2 regions of the Roseateles rivi genome follow, and region 1 is predicted to be linked to the other one. Evidence: predicted binding sites of a transcription regulator. Region 1 holds the regulator's gene; the other holds the start of a gene.
What was found. Region 1 encodes FliA, which starts transcription of late flagellar genes. Its sites were predicted from a motif close to CTAAAGTTTNNNNNNNNNNNGCCGNTA; they were not measured.
Positions count from the first base shown of each region.

Region 2: a site for FliA is predicted at 13,245-13,271, ahead of ACG0Z6_RS00740 (chemotaxis protein CheX). Genes of this name have one in related genera too.

Region 1 covers NZ_JBIGHZ010000003.1:107,289-122,381, reverse strand. Annotated here, with positions in the region: gene flhF (flagellar biosynthesis GTPase FlhF) at 1-1,559, shown strand, start outside; gene ACG0Z6_RS07870 (MinD/ParA family ATP-binding protein) at 1,604-2,404, shown strand; gene ACG0Z6_RS07865 (RNA polymerase sigma factor FliA) at 2,433-3,146, shown strand; gene agaR (transcriptional repressor AgaR) at 3,161-3,925, opposite strand; gene ACG0Z6_RS07855 (D-tagatose-bisphosphate aldolase, class II, non-catalytic subunit) at 3,922-5,298, opposite strand; gene ACG0Z6_RS07850 (ROK family protein) at 5,332-6,300, opposite strand; gene ACG0Z6_RS07845 (AgaS family sugar isomerase) at 6,311-7,396, opposite strand; gene ACG0Z6_RS07840 (carbohydrate binding domain-containing protein) at 7,548-10,829, opposite strand; gene ACG0Z6_RS07835 (sialate O-acetylesterase) at 10,876-12,816, opposite strand; gene ACG0Z6_RS07830 (sodium:solute symporter family protein) at 12,827-14,617, opposite strand; gene ACG0Z6_RS07825 (Gfo/Idh/MocA family protein) at 14,642-15,093, opposite strand, start outside.
Region 2 covers NZ_JBIGHZ010000001.1:172,473-187,565, reverse strand. Annotated here, with positions in the region: gene ACG0Z6_RS00805 (HupE/UreJ family protein) at 1-199, opposite strand, end outside; gene ACG0Z6_RS00800 (DUF3500 domain-containing protein) at 217-1,323, opposite strand; gene ACG0Z6_RS00795 (sensor histidine kinase) at 1,417-2,433, opposite strand; gene ACG0Z6_RS00790 (response regulator transcription factor) at 2,430-3,101, opposite strand; gene ACG0Z6_RS00785 (class I SAM-dependent rRNA methyltransferase) at 3,104-4,285, opposite strand; gene ACG0Z6_RS00780 (hypothetical protein) at 4,319-5,863, opposite strand; gene ACG0Z6_RS00775 (tyrosine recombinase XerC) at 5,894-6,847, opposite strand; gene ACG0Z6_RS00770 (DUF484 family protein) at 6,840-7,535, opposite strand; gene dapF (diaminopimelate epimerase) at 7,532-8,398, opposite strand; gene ACG0Z6_RS00760 (LpxL/LpxP family acyltransferase) at 8,406-9,329, opposite strand; gene ACG0Z6_RS00755 (lysophospholipid acyltransferase family protein) at 9,326-10,183, opposite strand; gene metK (methionine adenosyltransferase) at 10,374-11,555, shown strand; gene ACG0Z6_RS00745 (response regulator) at 11,746-12,114, opposite strand; gene ACG0Z6_RS00740 (chemotaxis protein CheX) at 12,141-13,106, opposite strand; gene ACG0Z6_RS00735 (GGDEF domain-containing response regulator) at 13,479-14,594, shown strand; gene ACG0Z6_RS00730 (DNA glycosylase AlkZ-like family protein) at 14,648-15,093, shown strand, end outside.

The DNA of each region.
Region 1 (15,093 bases):
ACAGCATGTCGCAAATCGAGCGCGTGGCCGCCAGTGCGCCGCGCGTCAGCGCCCGCCCAGTCGCACCCGCTGCCGCACCGGCCCAGCCTGCGCAGGAGCGCCAAAGCATCAAGTCCCGCCTGACCGAGCGCATTGCTGCACGCATGGCTCCGGCCAGCAGCGCTGCCGCGCCCAGCGCCAACAACAGCCCCAGCACCAGCCAGAGCGTGAACCAGGACGTGCAAACCCTGTCCATGAGCACGCTGTCCTTCCAGGACTATGTGCGCGAACGCATGCTGCGCCGCCGCCAGGCTGAACAACAAGGCCGCACCGACCCCGTGCTCAGCTCCGAGCCTCAGCACAGCACCCCCGCACAGGATGTGGCCACGCTGGAGCAGCTGCGGCGCCAGCGCGCTGATGCCGCCATGCAGGTGCTTGGCGCCCGCAGCAGCGCCCAGCCCACTGCCGCGCCAGCCGCCAAGCCCCGCGCTGAAGCACAGCCCAAGCCCGCCGTTGCCGCGCCCCGTGTGGCCGCTGCCGCGCCGCGCCACCCGCCCGTGCTGCGCGACGAAATCCGCCTGCAAGAGCCCCTGTTGCACGAGCCCAGCCTGGGCGGCCGTGTTGGCGAGCAAGAAGACATGATGCAGGAGCTGCGCTCCATGAAGGGCCTCATCGAGCAGCGCTTTGGCGCGCTGGCCTTCATCGAGAAAATGCAGCGCCAACCCACCCAGGCGCGCTTGACTTGGCGCTTGCTGGAGGCGGGCTTTTCGCCCGCCCTGGTGCGCAAGCTCACCGACGCCTGCCCGGCTGAACTGACCGAAGAAGCGCAGTGGATCGCCTGGGCCGCCAATGTGCTGTCCCGCAATGTGCTCACCGCCGAAGACCAAGCGCCGCTGGAAGACCAAGGGGGCGTGTTCGCCCTCATCGGCTCCACGGGCGTGGGCAAGACCACCACCACGGCCAAGCTCGCCGCGGCCTTTGCCACCAAGCATGGCGCTTCGCAGCTGGGCCTCATCACGCTGGACGCCTACCGGGTCGGCGCGCACGAGCAGCTGCGCGCCTATGGCCGCATCCTGGGCGTGCCTGTGCACACTGCACACGACCGCGCTTCGCTGGAAGATTTGCTGGAGCTGCTGGCGGGCAAGAAGATGGTGCTCATCGACACCGCCGGTACCGCGCAGCGCGACACCCGCACCCAAGAGCTGCTGGACATGTTGGGCCACGCCAGCATCCGCCGCCTCTTGCTGGTCAACGCCGCGCAGCAGGGCGAGACCATCGAGGACGTGGTGGCCGCCTGGCGCGCCAACGAGGCGCAAGGCGTGGTGCTGTCCAAGATCGACGAAGCCGTCAAGCTCGGCCCCGCGCTGGACACCATGATCCGCCACCGCCTGCGCGTGCTGGCTGTGGCCAATGGCCAGCGCGTGCCCGAAGACTGGCACCGCCTCTCCGCCCAAGCCCTGGTGCAGCGCGCGCTGCGTCCCACCGGCCCCAGCGCCTGGCGCATGGACAGCTCGGACGTCAACCTCATCTTCGCCGCCGGCCCGGCGCAGGCCGTCAGTTCCGCCTTTGGCGCTTACTGAGCACGTTCACACCCACACCCCCCATGCGCCAAGGACCTCCCACCATGCCCCCCCCGCACGACCAGGCCGCCGGGCTGCGCCAGCTCTTTGCCTCGCGCCAGATGCGCGTCATCCCTGTGGTCAGCAACCCCCATGTGCTGGGCAGCGGTGCGCTGTTGGAAGGTTTGTGCGCCGCTTTCTCTGAACTGGGTCTGCGCACCCTGGTGGTGGACGCCGGTGAGCTCTCGCCCGAAGCGCCCGAGCTGGCCGCGGTGGACCTGGCCTCGTGCATCGAGCCGCTGTCGCCCCGCGTGTCCTACTTGGCTGCACGCGGCCTGCCCATGCGCTACATCAACGCCCACGGCTCGGCCGCGCGCTTGGTGGAGCTGCTGGCCGACGCGGCGCCACAGTGCCAAGTCCTGGTGCTGCACGCCAGCGCTGCAGAGCTGGCACGGCTGCTGGCGCAGCGCGAGGTGCGCCCCGTGCTGCTGGCCGACACCGATGTGCAAAGCGTCACTCACGCCTATGCAGGCATGAAGTGGCTGAGCCAGCGCGCCGGCGTGATGGTCTACAGCCTGCTGCTGGCTTGCTCGCCCCAGCTGCGCCTGGCGCAGCGCATTGCCGAGCAGCTCAGCAGCTGCGGCGACGGATTTCTTGGCGCGGTGTTGCGCGACTGGGCCTGCATGGACCCACGCCAAAACACCAACGCCCCCCTGGAGGAGCCGCTGAGGCAGCTGGCGCGCGAGCTTTTGCACGCCACAGCCCCTGCGGTGGGATTGGAAGCGGCCGCTCACGCTCAGCCCCTGCGGCCGCGCGTGAATGTCACAGCGCTGGGCAGCGTGGCCCTGGGCCGCTCCTCACACTAAAGCCATTGGGAAATTGATGGAGACGACGATGTATACCGCCAAGGGACAACTCGACCAGTCATCGCTGATCCGCCAATACAGCCCACTCGTGCGCCGGTTGGCCCATCAAATGATTGCCAAACTGCCTGCCAATGTGGAGCTGGATGACTTGATCCAAGTCGGCTTGATCGGCTTGACCGACGCGCTGTCTCGCTTTGATGTCTCGCAGGGCGTGCAGTTTGAAACCTTCGCCACCCAGCGCATTCGCGGCGCCATGCTCGACGAGCTGCGCGGCTCAGACTGGATGAGCCGTGGCAACCGCCGCCAGCAGCGCTCCATCGAAGCCGCGGTGCACAAGCTCGAGCAGCAGCTGGGGCGCGCACCGCAGGAATCGGAAATCGCTGCCGAGATGGGCCTGAGCTTGAGCGACTACCAGGAAATGCTCTCCAAAGTGCGCGGCACCCAGCTGGTGTACCTGGAGGACATTTCGGGCGATGAGGGCGGCGACGACTACCTCGACCGTCACGTCAGCGACGAACAAGCCAACCCCCTGGCGCAGCTGCAAGACCACCGCATGCGCCAGGCCTTGGTGGACGCCATCAAAAACCTGCCCGAACGCGAGCAATTTGTGATGAGCATGTACTACGAGCACGACATGAATCTCAAAGAGATTGCGGCCGTGCTGAAGGTCACCGAATCGCGCATTTGCCAGCTCCACAGCCAAGCCATTGCGCGGCTGCGCGTGAAACTGCGGGAGTGGTGAACGGCGCGCCCGCTTCAGTCCACCACGATCAGCGTAATGCCCTGGTGCAGCAGCCCCAGGCGGTAAGCCTCGGGGACGCCAGCGTCGGTCACCACCACGTGCACTCTCTCCAGCCCCACCACGCGGTGCAGGCTCATGCGGCCGAATTTGCTGGAGTCGGCCAAGACCACCGTGCGCCGTGAGCGCTCCACCATTTTGCGATTCATATCTGCCTCCAGCACGCTATGGGTGGTGATGCCGAAGTCCAGATCAAAGCCGTCAACGCCCAAAAACAGGGTGTCAAAGCTATAGGCGTCCAGACTGGCATAGGCCTGCGCACCTTGAAACGTCAGCGACGGCGAACGCAGCAGCCCGCCCGTCGAAATGATTTGCACCCCCGGCGCCTGCGCCAGCTCATTGACGATGTTCAAGCCATTGCTCATCACCGTGAGGTTCTGGGCGTTTTTGAGGTGACCGGCCAGGCGGTGGGTGGTGGTTCCTGAGTCAATGAGGATGTTGTCACCGGGCTTAACCATTTGCGCCGCGCGCGCGCCAATGCGCTCCTTCAGTGAGGGGTTGAGGTGAGACTTCTCGCGAATGTCTTCGATCGAATCCAAGGGATTGAGCGTGACCCAGCCATGCTTTCGGGTGACGAGCCCCTGTTCTTCGAAGAAGTTCAGATCGTGGCGAACCGTCACGGCGGACACACCCAGACGCTTCACCAAATCGGAGACCCTGCTGTCCCCGCGAGCACTCAAAAACTTCAGCAGGCTCTCTCGTCGTTCTTGGATGGAGCTCATGACGTGGCAGCTTGCGCATCGAATGTCGAAAGGCGGGAATCCAGGCCGCTGGCCGTCATCAACCCACAGGCCCTGGCATAACGGTCCAACACACGCTGAATGTGGTGGGTGAGCAGGACGTTGGCGCGCGGTGCCAGCTGGCCTTGCATCACCGCTTCATATTGTGCGGGCAGATGTTGGCTGAGCAGCGGCAGGGGCAGGTCGCAGTGTTCCAGATGGGCCATCAGAGTGGCTTGTGCGGCCTGCAGCTCGGGTTGGCCCCAGTAGTAGCGGCAGCGGTCGCTGTAGGCGTAGTGGCGCAGCATGTATTGCTGCTGGGGGCAGCTGCCATAGTGCGATTGCCAGTGGCGGGGTTCGCGCAGCATGCAGGCTTCTAGCACCTCCACCAGGCGCGAGGTGCTTTGCCCGGCGCGCAAGGTGTTCTCAATGGCAGCCAAGGCGAACAGTGCTTCGCGCCATGCAAAGGTGAGGGCTGGCCCCACCTTGAGTACCGCAAAGTGATCGCGCACCAGGGCTTGCAGGGCGGCTTCGGTTTGGTAGTCCGTCGAATGGGCTTCGTACAGCAAGTGGCCCCAACCACCGAGCGTTGCAAGCGATGGCTCGACCAGTTGCGCCAAGGGCTTCGCGGCCTGGGCTTGGTAGTGGTGCACATGGCTGGGGTCGAAATCCACACCGGGTTGCACCACCAGGGCCACCACGCGAGGCCACACGCCTTGCAGCCCCAGGCGGGCAAAGGCGAGCTCGTGCTGGGCCACGGTACGCCGCGCTGCCTCAGGCGTGGTTACCTGCAGGGGCGCCGCCGTGGCGCCGCGCTCGCCGCCGGGGGGCGGCACCTCGGTGCCAATGACGTACACCGGCGCGGGTGCACCTCGGGGCGCTTGGGCGCGGGCCGCTTCGGCCGCGGCGCACAGGTCGGCCGCGCGCTGTGCGGCCACCTCATCGCTGAGGCGATCGGGGTCGTCGGCGCAGCGCATGCTGCAGTCGAGGTGGATCTTTTCGAAACCCGCCTGCACATATGCGGCCACCAGCACGCGGGCATGGGCCATGGCGGTGGCGGCATCCAGGTGCTGCCAGGCGTTGGGGCCCAGGTGGTCCCCGCCCAGGATGAGCTGGCGCGGGTTCAGGCCTTGGCGCGCTGCCAGCATGTGCACATGGGCATGGAAGTCGCGAGGCTGCATGCCGGTGTAGCCACCGAATTGGTCCACCTGGTTGGAGGTGGCTTCAATCAGCAAGGGATAGCCGTGGGCATGGGCATGGGCCAGGGCGGCGTGCAGCACCGCGTCGTGGGCACAGCACACACTGAACAGACCCAGGTGTTGGCCTGCCCGGTGTTGGCCCAGTACCGAAAGGAGAAGGGATTCAGAAGTGTTCATGGTTCATTTGGCGTGCTCAAGGCCAAGCTGTGCTCAGGGGTTCAGGGCCAGCAGTGCGGCACCACGGGTGCCCCCCGCGTCGCCAAAGCGCGGGGGCAGCACCTGCGGCGGGCAGGTTTCAGGGAAAAGGTGCGTGCGCATGGCCTGGGGCAGCGCCTCGTACAGCAGCTTCAGCTTGGACAGCCCGCCGCCGAGCACGATGGCGTCAGGGGCCACCATGAGCGTCCACTGGGCCAGGCCATAGGCCAGCAAATCGATGAAGCAGTCCAGCGTGGTCTTCGCCGTGGCATCACCGTTGAGGCTGGCCGTGGCGATGTCTGAGGCGCTCCAACCCGCGCCGCCCAAGTGGCGGTGCAAGCGCTGGATGCCAGGCCCAGACACCAAGGTCTCCATGCAGCCGCTCAGGCCGCAGCCGCAAGTCAGGGTGGGCAGTTGGTAGCGCTCCACCAGGCGGGCGGGCAAGCTGGTGTGGCCCCACTCGCCGGCCATGGCATGCGCGCCAGAGTGAAGCCGCCCGTGATGGCAAATGCCAGCACCTGCCCCGGTGCCCAGGATGATGCCCACCATGCTGGGCGCGCTGGCGGCCGCGCCGCTTAGGGCTTCGGACAGCGCAAAACACTGGCAGTCGTTGCCAAACACCATGGGGCGGCGCAGGGGGCCGCTGCGCCCCAGGGCCTGCACCAGCGCTTCGCGGACGGGCTGGCCATTGAGTCCCGGCAAATTGGCGCAGCGCTGCAGCTCGCTGTTGGGGTCTCTGACGCCTGGCAGCCCGATCCCCAATGCGCAGCCCTGCTGGTCCAGTTGGGCCTCGGCCTCTTGCACCAACTGCACCATGGCCTGCACAAATTCATCCAAGTCGGCATGGGGTGTGGGAATGCGCTTGCGAAACAGCGCCGTCATGCGAGGCTGGCGCGGTGCGTTGATGTCGGGCAGGCAGGCGTAGGCCACCAGTTCGACTTTGCTGCCGCCAACATCCATGCCCAAGAGGGTGTGGTGTGTCATGCCCAGCACCTCAGGCCTGCGCCATGGGGTAAATGGTCACGCCCTGCACCACGCGGTTGACGCGTCCTTCGGGGAAGGGGTTGTCGGGCGTACAGCCCAGGGCCACCGCGCTGTGCAGCGCCAGGGCTTGGGCCACCAACAAGGCCAGCAGACCCTGCCAGAGCTCGCCGTGGGGGAGGCCGGGCAAAGGGATGTCCACGGGCGGGTGGTCGGCCAGCTGCGGCCCCACCACTATCACCTTGCCGGCGACGCCATCGCGCCTCAATTCATTGACCAGGTCTTGCTGGTAGCGCCGCACGTCGGGCTGCCCACTGCTGAGAACCAACACCAGGGTGTTGGCATGGAGCACCGCTTTGGGGCCGTGGCGAAAGCCCAGGGTGGTGTCGCACAGCGCCACCACGCCCCCGGCGGTGAGCTCCAACATCTTGAGTGCTGCCTCCCGTGCCAGCCCCAGCATCGGCCCGTCACCCAGCACCACCAGGCGCGGTGAGCTGCTTTGGGCCCAGTGGGCCAAATGAGCCACCGCCTGCGCGGTGGTACTCAACACCGACGCCGCTTGCGTTGCTGCCATGGCCAAGGCTTGTTGTTGATCGGTCCACGGCAGCGGACTCAGGATCAGCTGCGCGGCCAGCAGCATGCAGCTGAAGCTGCTGGTCATGGCAAAGCCCTGGTCGCAGCTCCCCTTCGGCATCAACAGGTTCAGCGTGTCGTCGCGCCCCAGGCCCTCGCGGTACAGCGCGCCCTCGGGGTTGCAGGTGATATTGACAAAGCCGCTTTGGCGCACCAGCGCGCGCACCAGGGCCACGGCCGCGCTGCTCTCCGGGCTGTTGCCGCTGCGGGCGAAGGACAACAAGAGCGTGGGTCGATCGGCCTGCAGGTGAGCGTGCGGGTGCGTGAGCAAGCTGGTGGTGGCCACGGCGCGCACCTCGCAGGGCCAGTTGCGGTTTGCCTCATCGGCCAAGACCTCGCCGATGAAAGCCGAGCTGCCCGCGCCGGTGAGCAACACCAGGGCCTGGCGGGTGCTCAGCCAAGGCGTCAAAAACTGCTCGATGGCTGACCAGGCTTGCTCTAGCGTCAGGCTGAGTTCGCGCCACAAGTGTGGCTGTTGATGTATTTCTTGGGCCGTGTGCTTGCCTTGTGCAGCCTGCCACTGCGCGGCGGTTCGAGAAAGAATAGGCAAAGACATTGCGCCGAGTTTCAACACTGAAGTTCATCAAAGGCCCCCTGCTTGCAGGGGGGGAGGCTTGTCACTGCACCACAAGGGTCAAGTTGCGCGTGGGCTGTGTGGTGGCGTTGGGCAGGGTGGCCGTCACCGTGAAGCTGTAGCTGCCCGCCGTGCTGGGGGTGCCCATCAGGCCGCCGGTGTCTTTGTTCAAGCTCAGCCCAGGGGGCAGCGATCCCGCGCTGACGGCCCATGCGGAGATCAGCGGCGTGTTGGCCCGCAGGGTGGTTTGGTAAAACGCACCCACCTTGGCGCTGGGCAGTGGGCTGTTGCTGACCATGGCGGCGGGGGCAGAGACCGTCACTTCAGCGCCTGCGGCCGTGCCATTGGCTTGAATTTGCCGCAGCTTCCATTGGCTGCCTGAGGTGATCTTGCTCAGCTTCCAGAACTTGTTCAGGTCCAGGAACTCGGCCTTTTGCCAGGGGCTGAAGGCATTGCTATGGCGGGCGGCTTCCCACTCTTTCACCGCGGCAAAAAATACCGGCCAGTTGCTCCAGCTGCTGTCGCCCACATTGGCCACCCAGGTTTGGTAGCCGATGCCGGCATCGGCACCAGCCGCCTCGGCCTGGACTTGCTCCAGCGTGGGCAGGGTCAGGTTTCTGTCAAACGAGATCCAACCCAGCATATTGGGCATGAGGTTGGCGGTGTAGAAGAGCCGGTTGCGCACGCGCTGCTCGGGGGAGGTTTTGCCCACCTCACCCCAGCTGATGCGGGTGATGGCGTCCCAAATGCCGGTATTGAGCTGGCTGGCCTCGGTGAGCACGCCGTCCTTGCTGGCGAGATTGCCCACAAAGCCACGGTTCACGTGGTAGGCAAAGCCCCGCGCGCCATAGCCGGTCGCGCCGGCTTCTTCCAGGCCGTCAAAGCTGTGGTAGCCGACCTTGGCCTGGTTGTAGAGGTTGGCAATGCGCCGCCCGATCGATTCATTCAATGCCAGCTGGCCCGAGAAGCCGCCGTACTCGTTCACCAGCAGTCGCGAGACTTGGGTGTTCGCCGCATGGCTGGCGGCCGTGGAGCCGAAGGCCCCTCGGGTGACGCCTGAGATCTGAATCTCGTTGCCCAGTTTCAGTGTGCTGCCGGTGACGTCCAGCAACTCATTGCCGACGCGCAGGCGCTTGCCGCGGAAATTTGGATCAAGCAAATTGTTGTCGGTGACGTACAGCGTGGTGCTGCTGGCATTCAGCGGCCGCGTCAGGCTGGCGCGCGGGCCGATGGCCAGGTCAGGGCTGGGTGGTGAGGAGGTGACCAGCGGGTCATGGTTGTCGATAAAGTTGGACAGCGTGTGCATGCCAACACTCACACCTTGGGCATTGGCGCCGGCAATGATGGTGGCCGCCGCGCTGTCACTGCTGCCAAACTGCGAATTGAATTCGTAACTGCCATTGCTCTGCCATGGGCCGCTGGCACCGTTGAGTGAGTAAACGCGGCTCAGCCCCATGTCTTTGGCGACTCGCACTGCCGTGTCCATGGTGGACTGGCCCAAATCAAAGAAGACCAGGTGCGAGTCTGAGCGGCCACTGGCCACCTTGTGCCACTGCCCATTGAGGGTCAGATAGGGTAGGCCCTCGTTTTTGGCAATAGTCGACAAGGTGGTCATCACCGAATCGCTGTCGGCCCCGTACAGGGCGATGGTGGAGTACAAGATATCGCCATTGGCGTTGTCAACGTCCAGAGGGATTTGGCGCGTGCTCGGAGGCCCCCATTCGGGGTACTGAGGCCAAAAGACGGTGCGGGTGCGCGGCTTGGTGTAGTCCACCGTGAAGGCGCGCAGGACCGAACCCCAGGTGGTTTCCTGGGCCGCCTGGTAAGCCCAGGCGTGGTAGGTCTGCAAGAAGATGGGGTGCACGATGTCGGCAAACCCGACCACGTCGGTTTGATCGCTGGGCCAACCGGCTTCAGTCTTGGCGTTCAATGGCTTGAGCCCCAGGGTGAAGTTGCCCTCTTGCACATGGCCCACGGCATCGCCAACCCGACCCTTGATGGTGCTGGCCAGTGGGCCCCAGAGTACGGTTTGAACGTCGCCCCGCGACGCACGGTAATACTCCAAGGTCAGCTTGGCGTAGCCGGTTTTTTCATGCACCCGAACGTGGACAACGTAGTCGTATTCGGCGTTGGAAAACACCCAAACCTCAGGATCGGTGGCGTGGCGTGCCACGCTGCTTGGGGCCACGCGTTTGCCGTCAATCACCAGGCTGATCAAGGGCGCGGTTTTACCCGGCGCGACATAGTTGAGCTTGCTGCGTTGGTCCACCAGATTGACCACCGTGCCGCTGGCGTCCACGCCAAGCGACAGGTGCCCGGCTTTGAGCGTCAAAGCTGCGCTTTGAACCGAGGCGGAGCCGGACTGGTGGTTGGGCACCAGCTCCCGCAGCTGAAAGTCGTCACACCAAACATCCCCCCCCAGCTGGCTGTTGCCGCAGTACAGGTGCAGGTTGTCGTCACTGTCGCCGGTGGTGAAGGTGATGGTTTGCTTGAACCATTCACCGGCCTTTGGGCTGGCCAGGGCGGGGCTGGAAATCCAGCCGCTGGATTGGGTCAGGCTGGCCTCCAGTGCCACAGTGGCCGTTCCGCCCGTGCGCAGCCATGCCGTGGCGATATAGCTGGTGCGCGGCTTGACGGCCATGCCGGCTGAAACCCAACCCAGCGCCCCAGATCTGATCTTGGCCGCATAGTTGCCACTGTGTTTGATGCTGCTGTCGATCTCGGCACCGGCCGAGTAAGTCCAGAGGTTCAGCGTGCCGGTTTCAAAGCCGGAGTCGGCCACGGGCAGCGGCGTCACACGGTAGACATGCATGTCATCGCAATAGCCCGCCCCCGTGGCCGTGCCATAGACCGAGCAATAGACGTAGGACTTCCCTTCGTTGGCAAACGAAGCCGTGAAATCCACCGACATCGTTCGCCAGCTGTTGCTGGCCATGGTGATCGTGTCATCCGGGCCGTTGGGCGACTGGGAGGAGGTGAAGTACAGGGGCATGGCCGCATCGCTGGTTTTGGCCATGACCACCGCGGTGTAGGCGGCACCCGGCACCAGCCCGGTCACAGGTTGAGACACCGAAGCCCAGCCCCCGCTACGCGCCAGCTTGGCGGATCGGCCGCCCGAATAGGCGTCGGTTGAAATGACTGCATAGGCGCTGTTTTTGTACGCCGTCAACGCGCCGGATTCAAAGCCGGAGTCAGTGATCAGATCGTTGGCGTACACCGAGACTTGGCCTTGCCCTGCGGATTGCGCCAACGCGACGGGCAGCCCGATGCCGCAGATGCCGAGGCCGACCAAGGTGCCGGCCAGGTGGGTGCGAATGGACGTCATGAGATGTCTCCTAAAAGAGTGGATGGGCGCGATGTGCCCAGGGCCTTCAAGGCCGTCCCAGAAAGCGGATTTCGCTGATGCCCACGCGGTCACCGCCAAGTTGGCTGCCCTGCGAACGCAAGCGGGCATTGCCATGCACCGTCATGCGAACCGCATTGGCACGCACGGCCGGAAAGCTCAGTACCTCGCAGGCCAAACCCAGCTCCGATGTGGTGTTGACCGTGACCCTCGAGGACCAGGTCGTGCCGCCGTTGGCGGAGAACTCCAAATCGAAATTGGTGGCCGCGTTGGCAATGCCACCGTAGCCCCACAGAATCAAGCCCTCCAGGGTTTGCGCGCTGGGCAGGGTCAGGGTCATGCGGGGATTCGGATTGCTGCCGTCAAAGTACTGCGGTGGGCTGTACCAAGTGGCCCAGACATTGGCGCCATCCAGCACATGACTGCTGCCATTGAGGCCGCCCACCGTGGGCTCGGCGTTCAGGCCGCTGGCGTTGATGATGTTGATCAGCGGAAACTCTGAGCTGCCCACATCTTGGGAAATGCTGCTGGGTTTGATGACGCTGTAGCTGGCGTTGGCTTGGCTGGCGTAGCCCACAAAGCGCAGCTCGCTCATGCAGTGGCGGTCGCCGCCAGAGCCGCCATGGCCCAGACCGGCAGCATTGGCCAGCACGGTCACCCGGATGTGGCTGGCCAGATAGCTGCGGCGAAATTGCAGCGTCTGGGAGGCGCTTTGCAGCAAATGTGTGGTGCTGACGGTTTCGGACAGCGGATAGGTCTGCCCTTGGTCGGAGGAAAACTCCACCAGGAATTTCGCCGCCGAATTGCCACTGCCCGGGCCGCCGTCGCCATAGCCCCAAGTCACCAAGGCTTGGATGTTGGAGAGCGTGGGCAGCGTGGCAACCAACACCGGGTTCGGGTTGGCGCTGGAGCTCACGTAGTTGGGAAAGGTCTGCTCCAGGGTGCACCAGGTGTTGGCCAAGCTGGAGCTGTGAGTGACGGTGCCGGCGTTGGTCACGCTGGCGCTGCTGCTCAGGCCGCTGCCATCGATGAGGTGGCTCACCGCATAGTAGCTGCCGTTGTGGTTGAGCTCGTGGCTGGCCTGCAGGGAAATGCTCGACGGCGTGATCATCGCGGGCCGCTGGGACTTGGCTGTAGCCAGGGCGTCGGCATGGCGCTGGCCCAAAGTGATGAGGCTGGCGCGGTTGAAATGGACGTGGTCACCGATGTGGCCTAGCTCCGCGCTGCTGACGAAGGCGGTGTAAGACACCTTGCTGGGCAGGGTCGCAAAGATGCCTCGCAGCGTGCGAATCCGGCTGATATTGGGCAGGTGCTCGGGGTCGTCCGGCGCGCCGTAGAACGAGCCCACTTCTCCGGCCACAAAGGGCAGGTTGGGCTCGCCGGTGTCGGCGCGGATGTTGCTGATCAAGGTGTGCAGCGCGGCTTCATAGGCGTCCGCCAGGCTTTGGTACACGGTGTCGCTTTCGCCCTGCTGCCACAGCATGCCCTTGAGCACGCCGGATTGCTTGGCGAAGTTCACTTTGGTGATGATGTCTTGATAGGTGACCGAGCCCTTGGCGAAATACGAAATCGGCGCGCCGCCCCAAGCCACGGGAATGAGCCCCACAGTGACGCCGGGGTGGGTCTTCATGTATTGCCGGGCGAAATCCAAACCCAGCCCGAATTGGTCGGAGCTGAGCCGGTTGTGCAAGGGGTGGGCGGCGGCCCCCCAGGCGAGGTTGCCCACCGTGGGGATGCGCAGCACATGCGGCACGGGGTTGGTATCACCCGCCTCCAGTGGGGCCACGCCCGAGGCGTTGGATTGCCCGCCGATGATGAAGACGTGGAACTTCGTCTTGTCGCTGGGAATGTCCCAATCCGTGCCCGACCACGCCGCCCCAGCGGTCAGTAGGCCACCCAGCGCTCCGGCCAGCATCAAGGGCCAGCGCCGCGAGGTCGCCAGCGCATGCATCCAGGCTTTGAATTTCATGGTCGTCCTTTCAGTGGGAAGGTTCGGTGACGTGCCCAGGCGCGGGCACTCGGGGCGCGGTGTGTAGCCGCCACAGGGTGAAGCCGCCCAGGCCCGCCAGCGCCAGCCAGGCCGCAGCCGCGGGCCATTGGCCCAGCAGGGCAAAGCCTGGAAACAGCAAGGCGCCGTACAGCAGGGCTGCCGCGGCCACCCAACGGCCTGCGGCGCCCCGCAAGTGGTCGGGCGAGGCGGGCATGCCTGGCATGCGCCGCACGCGCTCCCAGCCTGGCCCTGGCGGGCGAACCTGCTTGTAAAAGGCCTGGCACTGGGCATCTGGCTCTGCGGGGCTGCTGAAATAGGCCACGGCCAAGGTCAGCACGGAGCAGATCAGCAGGTTCAGCAGCAGGCGGATGGCAAACAGGTCTTGCCCCGGGCTGTCGGGGCAGATCACAAACAAGAGGCTGCCCACCACCACGCCGGATACGGCCCCGGTGATCTCGCTCCACACATTGATGCGCCACCAGTACCAGCGGCCAATCAAGGCCACCGCCGAGCCCGTGGCCACCACGCCCAGGTATTTGTAGACCCCCAAAATGCTTTGCAGGCTGGGGATGATGAGTGCGGTCACCAGCGCCAGGCCCAGCATGGACAGGCGCGCAGCCCGAACATAGTGCCGCTCGGCTTTGCCGGGGGCCACATAGGGCTTGTAAATGTCGTTGACGATGTAGGAGCTGCCCCAGTTCAGCTGGCTGGTGATGCAGCTCATGAACGCCGCCAGCAGCGAGGCCACCATCAAGCCCTTGAGGCCCCAGGGCAGCATGTGGTTGATCATCAGCGGATAGCTGCTTTCGGCATCGGTCAGCGCGGGGAAATAGACCACCGAGGCCGCGCCCACCAAAATCCACGGCCAGCTGCGCAGCACGTAGTGGCAAAAGGCAAACCAGGAAAAGCCCAGCACGGCATCGCGCTCGGTTTTGGAGGCCAGCACCCGCTGCAAAAAGTAGCCCGTGCCGGGAGCCAGCGGCAGCCAGGACACGGTGATGAGGATCACAAAGGTGGCAAAGGGCAGCGAGGCCTCCACCTCCGGAAAGATGTGCAGCAGCTTGGGCTTGTCGTGAGCGGCGGCCAACACCACTTCGGCAAACGGCCCTTGCTGTGTGACGTCCAGCCAGGTCACCACCGCCAGCACCATCGCGCCCAGCATGGCCAGGCCGAACTGCATGGCGTCCGAATAGACCACGCCATTGAAACCCGTGACGGTGGAATACGCCACGGCCACCGTGCCCAGCACGGCGATGACCAGCATCACCGGCGTCACGCTACCCAGCAGCGGCAGGGTGAACTGCGGCGTGCTGGACAGGCCCATGATGGCCGTGGCCACTTTCATGGCGGCGAAGGTGACCGAGGCCATGATCATGGCGTTGATCACCACGCCATCGAGCACCGCTTTGAACAGGCGCAGCGCATTGGAGGCCGGGCTGCGCGTGTAACGCAGGTGGATCAATTCCACCTCAGTGGTCACTTCCGAGCGCCGCCACAGGTTGGCGAAGAAGAAGATCGACGCCAGGGTAGCGAGCGCGCTGCTCCACCAAATCCAGTTGGCGTAAATGCCATCCTGGCGCACCGCGCCCGCGACGAACAGCGGGGTGTCTGACGAAAACGTGGTGGCCACCATGGAGGTGCCTGCCATGAACCAGCCCAGGGAGCGGCCCGCAATGAAAAACTCACCCACGCTTTTCCCGGCATGGCGCCCACGCCACAGCGACAAACCCACGGAGGCCAGGACAAACCCGGCAATGATCATCCAGTCAAAAGTGTGCATGGCGTTCAGTCTTTGGGTGGGAGCTCAAAGGGCGTAGGCATCGAAGCGATCCCACATGGGCGACAAATCCAAGACCTGACCCATCACGCGCGCTTCGTCGAGCTTGATGGCGGTCAGACCGGCCGTGAGGGCGTCCAGCACGGACACCGGCAAGGGCTGCCCCAGGTGCAGGTGCTCGTGCACCTCTTGGGCCATCAGCTCTTCCGCGCCGTAATGAATCGAGACCGTGGGGTCGCCCAGCGCAAAGTTGGTATCCAGCAGGCAGGCCGCGCTGCGGGCATCGTGCACCTTGAGAAAGTTGCGCACGAAGTCGCCTTCCGCCATCCCATCGGTGCCAACGACGCAAAACCGCCGGTATTCGTCGGGCACGTTCATATTGGTGTGAAAGGCCATTTGCGCGCCGTTTTCATACTCGAGCAGGGCGACTTGGTGATCGACGATGTCCGAGTCCGAGCCAAAAGCCCGCTCACCACCAC
Region 2 (15,093 bases), on a different contig from region 1:
GGCTGCCGGACGACGCTGGCTGCGCGGCCTGAGCCATGGCCAGCATCAGCCGGTCCTCGGGCAGGCGAGCCTGCACCTGCCAATACCCAGACAGCACCTGCACCGACACCATCGACTGAGGCATGTCGTGTGCCACCCCCACCATGGGCCAACACAGCCACCACCACAAGCCCTGTTGAAGCAGACGCACCCAGCGCATCACCCAGCCCTCCAGGCTCAAAACTTGAACAAGCCGCCGTAGTCCAGCTGCTTGTCGCGCCAGACGCTGTGGTAGTGGTTTTGCGTGCGGATCACGATGCCGGGCTGCACCGAGAACTCGATCCAGACGCTGGGGCCATCGATGCGGACATAGGCCCCGCGCGTGGCCAGGTCGGTGTAGCCGGCCCAGGCCACGCGCGTGTCGGCCAAGGCCGTATCACTGACATAGGCCTCGGCCTGGCCGGTCTTGGCGTCGGCCGCATAGCTGAGGATGGCGGCCTTGACCAAGGCCTGCTGGGTGGCACTGAGCTGGCTGACCTGCAAGCCCTCACGCACGCTGGGGAACTTGCCGTCTTGCTGCGGTCGCACCAGCAGATCGTCATAGGCCTGGGGCAACTTGGCCGCAGCTTGCTGGCTCGCATCCAAGCCATTCAACATGGCCAGCAGGGCGTTGCGGCGGCTGGCCAGCGGCGCATGCTCCACGCCATTGGCACTCCAGGCCGTGGGCTCTACGGCCACAAACATGGGCGTGGCCCCCAGCACCTTGCCCGACACCGTGATGTGATGGGTGTAGTGGTGCCCAGTGAACTGCAAGATCCACGACGAGGTGGTGCTGGGCGCCCCCAACAAGGCGATGTAGTACAGGTCTTCGCCGTAGCCGCCGGTCAGCCCGCCGAGGTAGGCATCGGCGCTGCGCAACTCGTCCATGGTGGTTTGCCCCTGCGCCGTAAGCGAGGCACGCAGCAAAGTCAGCGCTGCCGCTTTGGCCTTGGCATCCAGGCTGCTCAAGGGCAGACCGCTGCGCGCCACCATGCCCACTGGCAGGTTGGACCAGCGCTGCGTGGCGTTGCTGGCCGTCAGCGACACCACCACCGCACTCTGCTGACTGCTGCTGAGCGTGGCCAGGAAGTTGTTGGCCAGGCAGGTGAGTTGCGCGGCCTGCTCCGTCTGCTGGCTGCAGTCTGCAGTCACCGGCGGCGTGATGGGTGTGGTGGGCGTGGTGGGCGTGGCGCCAGCGGCATCGCCGCTGTCACTGCCACCGCCGCAGGCGACCAACAAGGCCACGGTCGCCGCGGCAATAGCGCTGAACAATCCAGCGCGACGAATGACAGAGGGGTGGTTCACGGGGTTCTCCTTCAGGCCAACGCACAAGCCCTCGAAATGGGGCATAGCTGCCATGCTGGGACCGCTCGGTGAACCCTTGTTGTCTGAATTACATCAAGTTGGACACATGGCGCGAGGCCATGCCATGCGCACCACCAAACCACCGCCCTCGCGCGCGTGCAAGCTGAGACTGCCGCCATGCGCCACCGCCACCTGATGGGCGATGGCCAAACCCAGACCCCAGCCACCCGGCGAGGACTGAGGGGCTTGGACATAGGGCTGCAGCACATGATCCAGCAACTCGGCTGCGAGGCCCGGTCCACGGTCGCAGATCTCGATCAGCACCTGCGCGCCCTCCTCGCTCAAACGCAGCTCGCCGCCGCCGCCGTGGCGGATGGCGTTGTCCAGCAGGTTGTTCAACGCCCGTCGCAGCGCCAGCGGGCGCGCCTGCACGGGAGGCAGTTCACCACGGCAGCTCAGGGGGGGCGGTGCGGCGGCGGCGTCAACCCCGTAGAGCTCGTTCAAATCATCGACCACGCTGTCGGCCAGCGCACGCAGGTCCAGCACCTGCAGGGGTTCAGCCTCCACGCCACGGCTCAGCAAGGTCAAGGATTGCTCGAGCAAGCGCGCCATTTCCTCTGCGTCGCGGCGCAGGGCTGCACCTTCCGGGGTGGACGCAGCCATGCCCTCCAATCGCAGCTGCATGCGGGTCAGGGGGCCTCGCAGGTCGTGAGCAATGCCCGCCAACAGGGCCTGGCGCTGCCGCACTTGTTCGGTGATGCGGGCCTGCATGGCGTTGAACAGGGTGGTGGCTTGCTGAGCTTCCAGCGGGCCCTCCACGGGCAGGGGCATCAGGGCCTGATCGGCCTGCATGGCCCCAGCAGCCCGCGCCAGACGCTCAAATGGCCGCGCCAGCACCCGGCTGCCCACCCACACAGCCAGAGCCGCCGCCACGAGCTGGGCCAGCATGAGCAGGGCCAGCCAATGGGGTGGGAGTGGCGGGCTGTGGGGCTGCGGCCCCAGGCTGAGCTGGATCAACACAAAGGTCAGGCCATGGCTGAGCAGCAGCAAGCCCAACATCAGCATCACCAGGCGCCCAAACACCGTTTGCCAGCGGGTCAAGAATGTCATGGCGCGTCCAGTTGATAGCCCAGGCCACGCACGGTGCGGACCAGGCGCCCCTCGTCGTCTTGCAGCTTGTGGCGCAAACGGCTGACCAGCAAGTCAATGCTGCGCTCATGGCCCACCGCACGCGGTTGCGCCTGCGCTTGCAGGTCGGCCCGACTCAGCACCTGCCCTTTGTGCTGCAGCAGACACAGCAACAACCGGAACTCAGCCCCAGACAGAGGCACCAGCAGACCGTCGGCGCGGCGCAGTTCGCGTTGGCTCAAATTCAGGGCCCAACCCGCAAAGTGCCAGGCCTCTTGGCGCACCTCGCCTTGCTGGCGCCGCATCAGCACCTTGATGCGGGCCACCAGCTCGGCCACATCAAAGGGCTTGACCATGTAGTCGTCGGCCCCGCCATAGAGGCCCACCACCCGGTCCACTGGGTCACCCAGGGCGGTCAGCATCAGGATGGGCAGGGCGTGCTGTTGTCGCACCGCCCCACACAGGCTCAGGCCGTCGTCGCCGGGCAGCATGCGGTCCAAGATCAACACGTCCACATCTCCGCACGCCAGGCGCTTGAGCAAGCCCTGGCCACTGAGCTGATGCTCGGCCTGCAGGCCATGGCGCGCCAAAGCAGCACACAGCAAGGCACCGATCTCGGCATCGTCGTCGACGATCAGCACCCGCACCATGATCAGCGCTTGAGCACCATCAGGCCCTTGAGGTATTCGCCTTCGGGGAAGCAGATGGTTTGCGGGTGGTCGGGAGTGGCGCCCACGCGATCGAGGATGAAGCCGTCCACGCCTGCATCCATGCCCGCACCGGCCACGATTTTGTGAAAGAGCTCCGGCCCCACGCCGCCTGAGCAGCTGAAGGTGAACAGCACACCGCCGGGGGCCAGCAGTTTGAAGCCCAGGCGATTGATGTCTTTGTAGGCCCGCGCCGCGCGCTCGGCATGGGCGGCGGTGGGCGCGAACTTGGGCGGGTCCAGCACGATGGCGTCGAACTGCCGCCCCTCTTTGAGGTATTCGCGCAGCGTGGCGTTCACATCGGCATCCCGCGCGGTGTGACGCGCGGCGTCAAAGCCGTTGAGCAGCACATGGGCATTGGCGCGCGCCAGGGCGGGAGCAGACGAGTCCACGCTCACCACCTCCTTCGCCCCACCGGCCAGGGCAGCCACCGAAAAGCCCCCCGTGTAGCAGTAGCAGTTGAGCACCGAGTTCAGGCCGTATTGGCGCACGGTGTCGGCAAACTTTTTGCGGTTGTCGCGCTGGTCGAGGTAGTAGCCGGTCTTGTGGCCCTCGTGCACATCCAGGGTGAGCTGCCACTCATGCTCGCAGATGGTGATGGCCGTGCTGCCCTCGCCGCGCAGCCAGCCGCTGACCAGGGGCAGGCCTTCGAGCTGGCGCACGCTCGAGTCGCTGCGTTCATAAAGCCGCGTCAGGCCCGTGGCTTGGAGCAAAGCGTCGGCAATGGTGTCTTTCCAGCGCTCCGTGCCCGCTGACAGAAACTGCGCACACAGCGTGTCGTCGTAGCGGTCGACGATCAGGCCCGGCAGGCCATCGGCCTCGCCGTGCACCAGCCGCACCGCGTTGGAGGCAATGGGCATGCGGCTGCGCACGGCCACGGCCTGGCTGATCTTGTCGGCGAAGAAGGCCGCGTCAATGCGCTGGTGCTCCTCAAAGCTCCAGGCCCGCACGCGGATCATGGAGCTGGGGCTGAAGGAGGCCCAGCACAGGAAGCTGCCGTCCTCGGACTCGACCCGCACGGTCTCGCCCGGGTCGGCCTTGCCTTTTTCGATGGAACCCTGAAACACCCAAGGGTGGCGGCGCAGCAGTGAGCGTTCTTTGCCCGCTCTTATACGAATCACTTTCATGCCCGAATTGTCGGCCATGGGCTGCGCATTTGTTCAGCGCCCGGTGGTGCCGAAGGCGTAGCCGAGGTCGAGATTGAACATGGGGCTGCTGTTGTGGGTCTGACCCAGGGTGCGCCATTGGCCCGCGCCCAGGCGCAGGCGCAGGCGGCCGTCGCTTTGCAGGCCTTCCCACTGCAGCCAGGCCTGGCTTTGCGCCACCGCGCCCGAGCCCGCGGCCACGCCCCCACCACCGGCCGCGCCCACCAGCAGCTCAGCCCCCGTGCGCCAGCCTGACCAAGCCGGGCTGTTGAGGCCCAGGCCAAACAGGCCATAGGCATAGGCCCCTGCACGGCCCCGGGCCGCACTGCCAGCTTGCGCCACGCCATAGAGCGGCCCGCCGAGCTGGCGCGTCACACCCAAGGTCAGCGCCGTCATGCCCTCTTGGCGCCCGTCCTTGTAGGGCAGACGGCTGAAGTGGTGTGCACCAAATGTCCAGGTCTGCAAACGCACAGCAGCAGACTCCAGCGGCGGCAGCGACAGGGTGCGGCTGAGCGGCTCCAGCGGCAGAGCCAGGGCCAGGCGCAGTTGGCGCGCTTCGTAATGGCCGCGCGGCGCCTTGGTCCAAGCGGCCTCCAGGCGCAGCGTGGGGCCCCAGGGCGTGATCCAGCGCAAGGTGGGGCCAGCGCGCAGCAGCCAGCCACTGCCGGTATCGAGGTCCCCCCCGCCGCCCAAGCCCGCCGAGAGCTGTGCCCCCACACGCAGACGCGGGCTGAACAGCGCCCAGTCCTGACCCATATTGGCCAGGACGTCCATATAACCGTCGTTGCCGCCTTGCGCAGCGCCTGAGGCCTCCAGGCCCCACCAGGCGCCCTCGCCCAGGTACTGGCGCACATCGGCGCCAGCGCGGCCGCGGCGGCCGCTCACGGTCTGGCCGCTGCGCTGACGGCTGGCCGAAGCACGTGGGCTGTCCTGCACCACATTCAGCGCCACTTCGTCAAAGCCCATGCCGGTGCGATCACCCGCACGCCCCCAGCGGCCAGCTTCCTCGGGCGAGAAGCTCAGAAAGCGGTCCGAGCGGCCCAGCACCAGGGTCCAGTTGGTGTCGCGGATATTGCCGCTGGGAAAGCGCAGCTGTGCCACGCCCAGACCCAGATACCAGGCGCCGAACTGGCTGCGCAGGCTCAGTTCCGGACGCAGCATCAAACCGCCGCCCGTGTTGTTGAGCGGTGTGCTCACGCCCCCGCCCGCACCTGTGAACAGGCCGGCTGACAGGTGCATGTCCTGACCCAGCGCCCAGCGCCCTTGCAGCGTCAGGCCTGAGGCAAAAAAGCCGCCCAAATCTCCCTTGGCCGCGCCGTACACAGAGGGCCCCAGGCCCCAGGTTTCGTTGAGCGCCACCAGATAGCTGCCGCCCAGCAAAGCGCTGCGCTGCCCGCCGTTGAGGCGCAGCGGCGTCCAGCTCATTTCAAACGCCGCCGGGCGTTGGTCGATGGCGGTGACTGTTGGTGGCTGCGCGGTCTCGGTACTTTGGGCCTGCACACCCAGTGCAGCAGCGCCGAGCATGGCGCACAAAGCCCGGGACATCAAAGGGCGAAACATGAACATCAACTCCAGCGGGCTTGTCGCCCCTTACTTTTTGCGCGCCCTGGGGTGGGCGGCATCGTAGACCTGGGCCAGACGTTGATAGTCCAGCCTTGTGTAGACCTGGGTGGTGCGAATCTGAGCGTGGCCCAGCAACTCCTGCACCCCACGCAAGTCTCCACTGGATTGCAACACATGCGAGGCAAAGGAATGCCTCAACATGTGGGGGTGAACATGCGCGGGCATTCCTGCATGGACACCGCGCAGGCGCAGGCGGCGGCGCAGCGCATCGGCGCTCAAACGCCGCCCGCGCGGGCCCACCAGCAAGGCCGCCTCATCGGCCGCAGCCCACTGACCACGCACGGCCAGCCATTGCTGCAGCGCCTCCAGGGCGCAGCGCCCCAGCGGCAGCGCGCGGCGCTTGCTGCCCTTGCCCAGCACCTGCAGCTCGGCTGCATCGAGCTGCAGCCAGCCCTGGGCCTGGGCGCTGTGGCGCAGGTCCAGCCCCACCAGTTCGGCCACACGCAAGCCGCAGCCGTAGAGCAGCTCCACCACGCAGCGGTCCTGCACTTGCTGCACGGGGTTGGCCTCGCCGTCGGTGTGCTCGGCCAGGCGCACGGCGTCGTCCACACCCAGGGCTTTGGGCAAGGCCTGACCTTGGCGCGGCGCGCGCAGCCCATCTACGGGATTGCTGGCCACCAGGCCCTCGCGGCCCAGCCAGCGGTACCAGCCACGCCAGGCCGACAGGTGCAGGGCCAGCGTGCGCGGGCCCTGTTGCTGCGCCATGTGCAGCTGCGCCAGCCACGTGCGCGCGCGCGCCATGTCCAGCTTCAGCAAGTCTTGCGCGTCGCGCTGCGCCAGCTGCTGCAGCTGGGCCAGGGCATGTTGATAGATCACCAAGGTGCGCGGCGCCAGGCGGCGCTGCACGCGCAGAAATTCCAGATAGCGCAGCTGCAGCGCGTCCAGCTCGGGCGCGTCTGCAGCTGCGCTGTTCTCAGGCATCGCCCTGGTCCGGCGCAGTGCGCGGCAGCAGGCCGGCCAGCGCGGCGGAGGCCAAAGCGCCCACGCGCTCCAGGAACTCGGTGCCCATTTCGGCGGTGTAGCGCGTCGCGTCGGGCGAGCCCAGCACCAGCAGGCCAAAGGCCTTGCCGCTGCCCGGCTGCACCAGGGGCACCAGGGCCAGCGAACCCACCTCGCCGGTGAGCCAGTGGGCGGCCTCAAAGCCGGAGTTCACGCCGCAATAGGGCTGGCTCAGACTGTTGGCAAAAGATTTGACGTCCGAGCTCACGGCCAAGGCCTGCGGCAGCTCGGCATACACCGCATCCAGCCCCCACAGGCGCAGACCCGTGGTGGGGATGAGGAAGTGCTGGCGCAGCCCGCGCTCCACCAGCTCCGGCAACGCTTGCGGGTTGACCGCCGCCATCAAGGACAGCGTCCACTGATGCAGGCGCTCGCCATGGGTTTCGTTTTCCTGGCCGTGGCGGATCATGTCCAGGATCTTGCGCTCCAGGCCCTTGATCTTGTCGCGCAGCAGCTCGGTCTGGCGCTCCTGCAAGGAGACGGTGTGCGGGCCATGGGGATGGCCCAGCCGCACGCCGACCAGCAGCTCGGCGTGGCGCTCAAAAAAGCTGGGGTCGCGCGCGAGGTGCTCGACGATGTCTTGTTCGGTCAAACCTTGGATGCTGCTCACAGAACGATTTCTCCTTCAAACACCGTGGACGCCGGGCCGATCATGCGCACCGCGGCGCGCAAGCCCTGACTGATGCCGGCCCATTCAATGCGCAAGTCGCCGCCGCGGGCGTGGACTTCCACCGCCTCATCGAGCCAGCCCAGGCGTATGCCCGCCACCACCGCCGCACAAGCGCCGGTACCGCAGGCCAGGGTTTCGCCCGCGCCGCGCTCGTACACACGCAGCCGCACTTCGCGGCGCGACAGCACTTGCATAAAGCCCGCGTTGACGCGCTTGGGGAAGCGCGCATGGCCTTCGATTTGCGGGCCCAGGAGGGCCACGGGTGCTTGGTCGACATCGGCCACGCGCTGCACGGCGTGCGGGTTGCCCATGGACAGCACGGCGACTTCGCAAGACACGCTGTCGGCCAGGCTCAGCGGCCAGAGTTCAAACAGCCCCTCGTGGCGCGGCATGAGGCCGCCGCCATCGAAGGGAATGTCGAGGTGGTCAAACAGCGGCGTGCCCATGTCCACGCTCACGCGGCCATCGTCTTGCAGCGAGAGCTCCAGGGTTTTGTTGAGCGTGCGCACACGCACGCTGCGCTGCTGGGTCAGCCCTTTGTCGACGAGGAATCGCACCAGGCAGCGCGCGCCGTTGCCGCAGTGCTCGACCTCGCCGCCATCGGCATTGAAGATGCGGTAGGTGAAATCAACATCGTCTTGCTGGGGCGGTTCGACCAGCAGGATTTGGTCGCAGCCCACGCCAAAGCGACGGTCGGCCAGCTGGCGCAGCTGCTGGGTCGTGAGGGCGAGCGCAGTGCGCGTGGCGTCAAGCACCACCACGTCATTGCCTGCCCCCTGCATCTTGGTAAAGCGCAGATTCATAGGGGGATTATCTCCGTGTGTACAGCGAGGGCTCACCAGCCGGGCGGGTCTTGAAACGCTTGTGCACCCAGAGGTACTGCGCGGGTTGCTCGAGGATGCGCGCCTCAATCCAGCGGTTGAGCAGCAGCGCATCGGCTTCGAGGTCGCCGCTGGGGTAGCCCTGCAGCGGCTCGTGCGCACGCACCAAGATGCCCTGCCCGCGCGGCAGCAGCGTCACCACAATGGGCTGGACCACCATGTCCAGGGTCTGCGCAATCTTGGCCGGAGCCAGCAGCGTGCAGGCGGGCACGCCGAAGAACGGGATGAAGGCCGAGTCTTTGGCGCCAAAGTCCATGTCGGGCAGGTTCAAAAAACCATGGCCCGAGCGCACCGCGCGCAAGATGGCGCGCACGCCGTCGTGGCGGTCCACCAGCTGGGTGCGGCCAAAGCGTTCGCGCGCGCGGCGCAGCCAGCGGTCCACCACCGGGTTGCTCTGGCGCTGGTAGATGCTGGCACCCGGGCAGGCCTGGTTGAGCATGATGGCCGGGGCCGACCAGTCCAGGCCCACAAAGTGCGGCATCAACCACATCACCGGGCGGCCGCAGTGCTCGCTCAGCGCAATATCGCCCTCGATGCGCATGAGCCGCTGCAAGCGTGCGGGCGAGGCAAACCACAGCAGGCCGCGCTCCAGATAGCTGCGCGCCAGCCACGCAAAGTGCTCGCGCGCCAGGGCTTCGCGCTGCGGCGCGCTGCGCTCGGGAAAGCACAGCTCCAAATTGCGCAGCGCAATGCCGCGGCGCGAACGCGCCAGGCGGTAGAGCAGCGCCCCCAGGCCGCGGCCCAGCCAGTCCTGCACCCCCAGCGGCAGCCAATGCACCAGCCACAGCAGCGCAATAAAGCTGTAGGCCGCCAGCCGCGCTGCCAGGCCGGTGGAGCGGTAGCGCCCGCTCAAGAGCCATCTCCCAGCTGTTCCAGCGCCACGGCACGCGGCGGCTTGTAGCGGTTGTAGCCCCACAGGTATTGGTCGGGTGCCAAGCGGATCAAGCCTTCCATGGATTCATTGATGCAGCGCGCGGCCTCCACGGGCGACATCTCGGACGTCACCCGGGGCCCGTCCAGCACGTGGATGCGGTAGCCCGCGCCACCGGGCAGGCGCTCGCTCCACAGGGCCACAGCCCCGGCATCGGTCTGCTGCAGCAAGCGCGCTGCCAAGGTCATGGTGTAGGCCTCGCGGCCGAAAAAGGGCGCCCAGACGCCCAGCCCCTCGGGCGGCACCTGGTCTGGCAGCAAACCCACGGCTTCTTTCTGGCGCAAGGCGCGCAGCATTTTGCGCACACCCAGCAAGCTGGCCGGAGCGCCCTGCACGCCCGGACGCTCGCGCGCGGCTTCGACAATGGGCCGCAGCAGGGCTTGGCGCGATGGCCGGTACATCACGGTGATGGCACCAAAGCGTTCCGCAAAGGCCTGCGCGGCCACTTCAAAGCAGCCCATATGCGGTGTGAGCACGAGCACGCCGCGCCCCTGGGCCTGCAGCGCCTCGACACGCTCGGCCCCCACCCACTGCACACGCGCACTGGCCGGCTCAGACTGAGGCCGCGCCCACACCCAGGGAAGCTCCCCCAGCATGCGCCCGGCCTGACGCACCGCAGCGCGCGCCACCTGTGGCTCAAACCCAGCCTGCGCCACATGCGCTTGCAGGCGACGGCGGTAAGTCGGTGAGACCCAATTCGTCAATACCCCCAGGGCAGCGCCCAAAGCCTGCAATACCCACAAAGGCCAACGCGACATCCAACGCAGCACCCACATCTTGCGTACAAGTCTTTCTATAATTGCGACATCGCCGAGTTACTGGACTACTTGCGGGGCGATCATGCTGTTTTTCAAGGGAACCACAGCTTGCGGAGCAGCGATGCTCAATCAATTCCGCTAAAGCGTTCGCCGCCTGACTCCCTCAGCCCCGGCCAACGCGGGTCTTCGATGTCAACTGGGAGTTTAAATGGCGAATGATTTTCTCTTCACCTCCGAATCTGTCTCGGAAGGCCACCCCGACAAGGTGGCTGACCAAATCTCTGACGCGATCCTGGACGCCATCTTCGCGCAAGATCCCCGCTCGCGCGTAGCGGCTGAGACCTTGTGCAACACGGGCTTGGTGGTGTTGGCCGGTGAGATCACCACCAACGCGCATGTCGACTACATCCAAGTCGCGCGCGACACCATCAAACGCATCGGTTACGACAACACCGAGTACGGCATCGACTACAAGGGCTGTGCGGTGCTGGTGGCTTACGACAAGCAGAGCAACGACATCGCCCAGGGCGTGAACCACGCCAGCGACGATCACCTCAACACCGGGGCGGGCGACCAAGGCCTGATGTTCGGCTACGCCTGCGATGAGACGCCCGAGCTCATGCCCGCGCCCATCTACTACGCACATCGCCTGGTGGAGCGGCAAGCCCAGCTGCGCAAAGACGGCCGCCTGCCCTTCCTGCGCCCGGACGCCAAGAGCCAGGTGACCATGCGCTATGTGGACGGCAAGCCCCACAGCATCGACACCGTGGTGCTGTCCACCCAGCACGCCCCGGAGATGAGCCTGGGCGACAAGATGAAGCCCGAGTTCTACGAGGCGGTGATCGAAGAGATCATCAAGCCCGTGCTGCCCAAGGACTGGCTGACCGCCGACACCAAGTACCTCATCAACCCCACGGGGCGCTTCGTCATCGGTGGCCCGCAGGGCGATTGCGGCCTGACCGGGCGCAAGATCATCGTCGACACCTACGGCGGCGCCTGCCCGCACGGCGGTGGTGCCTTCTCGGGCAAGGACCCGACAAAGGTGGACCGCTCGGCCGCCTACGCCGCTCGCTACGTGGCCAAGAACATCGTGGCTGCGGGTCTGGCCAAGCAATGCCAAATCCAGGTGGCCTACGCCATCGGCGTGGCGCGCCCCATGAACGTGACGGTTTACACCGAAGGCACGGGTGTCATCCCTGACGAGCAAATCGCTCAGCTGGTGGAGCAGCACTTCGACCTGCGGCCCAAGGGCATCATCCAGATGCTGGACCTGCTGCGCCCCATCTACAGCAAGACGGCAGCCTACGGCCACTTCGGCCGCGAAGAGCCCGAGTTCACCTGGGAGCGTACGGACAAAGCCCAGGCGCTGCGTGCAGCGGCCGGGCTGTAAAGCACGGCCTTCGCGTCAGCGAAGCCTGGGCTTTGGGGCGCAGTTCATAGCCGCGCAGCGGATGTGAACGAAGACCACAAGGCTGCAATGCTGCGTGCAGCGGCCGGGCTGTAAAGCACGGCCTTCGCGTCAGCGAAGCCTAAGTAAAAAGCCACCGCACACGCGGTGGCTTTTTTCATGGGCGCAGCACTCAGAGGCCGCAGAACTTTTTGAAGGGGCCCAGCACCAAATCGCCGTTGAAGGGTTTGACGATCCAGCCCGTCACACCAATGGCTTTGCCGCGTGCGCGCAGCTCAGCGTTGGCCTCGGTGGTGAGCATGACGATGCGCACGTCTTGATTGCCCATTTCGGTGCGGATTTTCTCCGCCATGGTCAGCCCGTCCATATTGGGCATATTCACGTCTGACACCACCAGGCGGATGGCGGGGTCGGCGCGCAGCTGCGCCAGCCCGTCGCGCCCATCGCAGGCCAGCACGACCTCAAAGCCGTGCTTGCTCAAGTAGCGCCCCACCACATCGCGCATGGTGCTGGAATCGTCGACAACCAAAACATGTGCCATAGAAAGTCTCCTCCGTTGCGCACCACTCAGAACAGTTCCAACACGCCGGTTGAGCCGCCTTGAGGGGATGTGCGCATGAATTCTGTGTATTGGTCGGGCGACCAAAGTAGGTTGAAGATAAAGCGCTGCACGATCCACAAGGGCTCGGCCGATTTGCGCTGCTGGTCGCTCAACCGATAGCGCACGCACAGCTGCGGGTCCGTGGTGCCAAAGCTGATGTATTTGTGCGCGTGGTTGATCACGATGGGCACCTGGGTTTGCTGGTTGGCAAAGGCCTGCGGCGGGATGTAGCGATTTTTGAAAGCACCCCAAATCAGGTTGGTGCATTCGCCCAGCAGGTTGTTGATCTCGCGAAAGCTCAAGTCACCACCAATGCCCTCCATGCTCATCCCCTGCAGCACGCCTTGGCGCAGCGCGCTTTCTTCGGTTTGCAGCATCATGAAGCCGCGGCACCAGGTGCTTTCGATGGGAATGAGGGTGGAGACTTCGCCATAGATGATGCGGTCGTGCACCACATAGGGCGGGTCGGCCTGCACCTCGGCGTTGGGGAACATGGCCAGCAAGGCCTCTTGCGTCAGGGCCACGATGCCCTCCACCAGCTCGGCGGGGTAGCGCACGATGAAGATGGATTTGTCGACGATGCCACGCAGCGCGTCCATATCGCCGCTTTGCCACTCGTACTGCACCGAGGCTTGCTCTTCGTCGTTCAAGGCACGGCTGTCACTGCGGCGCAGCACGATGGGCAGCTCGGGCCGCTGGCGGTGAATGCGCTGGGCCAAGTTGAAGGCCGTACCGTCGTCCACAGGCAGATCCTGAGCCAACAGCACACCCGCCAGGTCCTTGTGCTGAGCCAGGGTGGCCAAAGCATCATGAGCGCTGCGCAGCAGAGGCATCAGCCCCACCGAGCGACAAAACTCCGACAAAGGGCGGTACTGAGCCGGATCGTGGTCCAGCAGCAGCACCTTGGCTTCGAGTTGCGTGGTATCGCTCATAGGGGTGTATTCCGTACGGCCTGGGTGGATGCAGCATGCCAGCCCAACAGCTGGGCTGGCGCGGTGCATCGGCACAGACTCCAGGACGAATTCACATCGCCCTCGAGTTCCTGAGCCAAACGCCCGCAACCCAAGTCATATCGGACGCTCGCGACGGGACTAAAGCCTCCTATTCAAGGGGTGCCTCCCATATTCAGTGTCCAGCCTGAACTACCGAAATAGACAGCACAAGCGCGTGCCAGCTGCGCGGCACAGAAACCAAGCATGGGGAGGAGCCCACCCCGCCTCAGGCCTTGGTTGCAGGCCAACGCGCGAACTCCGTAAGTGCGCCAACTCGAGCGCGCCACCTGAAATCATTGATGAGGGATGTTCATGTTTGATCTACCTGCCCGAGAGTCTTTGCCTCCCCAAGGTGCCTGCGCCGAGCCACCGCTACACCCGAGCGAGACGGCTGGCGTCAGCGCCTCACCGTCCGCCGAAGCCGCCCTGCCCTCGCTGCGCGTGCTGGTGGTGGACGACCAAGCCAGCTTGCGCGCCTTGCTCAAGGCCCAACTCTCGGCAGCGGGGCACGAGGTGACCTTGGCCGACGGTGGCGCCCAGGCGCTGGACGCCTTCAAGCGCTACCGCCCCGACGTGGTCTTGCTCGACGTTCACATGCCTGTCCATGACGGCTACTGGGTGGCCGCGCGGCTGCGTGAAATTGAACAGGAGCGCGGCGCCTGGACGCCCATCATCTTTCTCTCCGCTCTGGGGCAAGACCACGACTTGCAAAAAGGCATTGCCTGCGGCGGAGACGACTACCTGATCAAACCCGTCTCCTTGGTGGTGCTCAAGTCCAAGCTGCGCGCCATGCAACGCATACGGCTGTTGCAAGGTCAGCTCCTGACGGTGTCTGACGAACTGCGCCGCTCCAACGCCAAGCTCCTGCGCTTGTCGATGGAGGATGGACTGACCGGGCTGGTCAACCGCCGCACGCTCGACGAGCGCCTGCGCCATGAGGTGCTGGAAGTGCAGCGCACGGGCCGACCACTATCGCTGCTGCTGTGCGACATCGACCACTTCAAAAACTACAACGACACGCTGGGCCACCAGGCAGGCGACGAGTGCCTGCGCCAAGTGGCGCGCTACCTGCTCACCTCCTGCCTGCGTCCCAACGATCTGGCCGCACGCTACGGCGGTGAAGAATTTGCCCTGGTGCTGCCCAACACCCCGCACGGCGGCGCCCTGGCCTGGGCTCATGCGCTGCGCAAAACGCTGGCCGACACACCGCTGGAGCACCCAGCTTCGCCGGTGGCGCCGCATGTCACGCTCAGCTGCGGGGTGACCACTTTGCGCGCCGACCAATCAGCCTCGCCCGAGCTGCTGCTGCAGCGGGCCGACGAAGCCCTCTACCACGCCAAAGAATTGGGCCGCAACCGCTACTACAGCGCAGACTTGCAGCGGGACGGCTTGACCTTGGGAGAGCAGGAACTGGCACGCTTTGATTGAACCCGGTGTAGTCCCCAAGGGGGAGCACACAAGGGCTCGCCGATACTGTATGCATGAACAGTTGCCCATGCCTTGAACTGGAAACACTTCGCCGCTACGCCCTGGCGCGCAGCCTGTTTGCCCCCACCACACTGCCCCAGGCGCTGGCACGGCTGGGCTTTGTGCAGGCCGACCCGCTGCGCGCCCCGGCGCGCGCGCAAGACCTCATCCTCTACCAGCGTGTGCGCCACTACCGCGCCGGGCAGCTGGAGCAGCACTACCCCCGTCTGGCCGTGGCCGAGGACTTTTTCGTCAACTACGGCTTTGTCGTCCCGCAGCTGCAAGCCCTCATGCACCCGCGCCAGCCGCGCAAGGTGTGGAGCGCCGAACATGCCGCGCTGGCCCAGGAGGTGCTCGCCCATGTGCAGCACGCTGGCAGCGCCCACCCCAAGGACGTGGACGCCGCACTTCAGCATGGCCGTGTCAGCAACTGGTTTGGCGGCAGCAGCCGCCTGAGCAC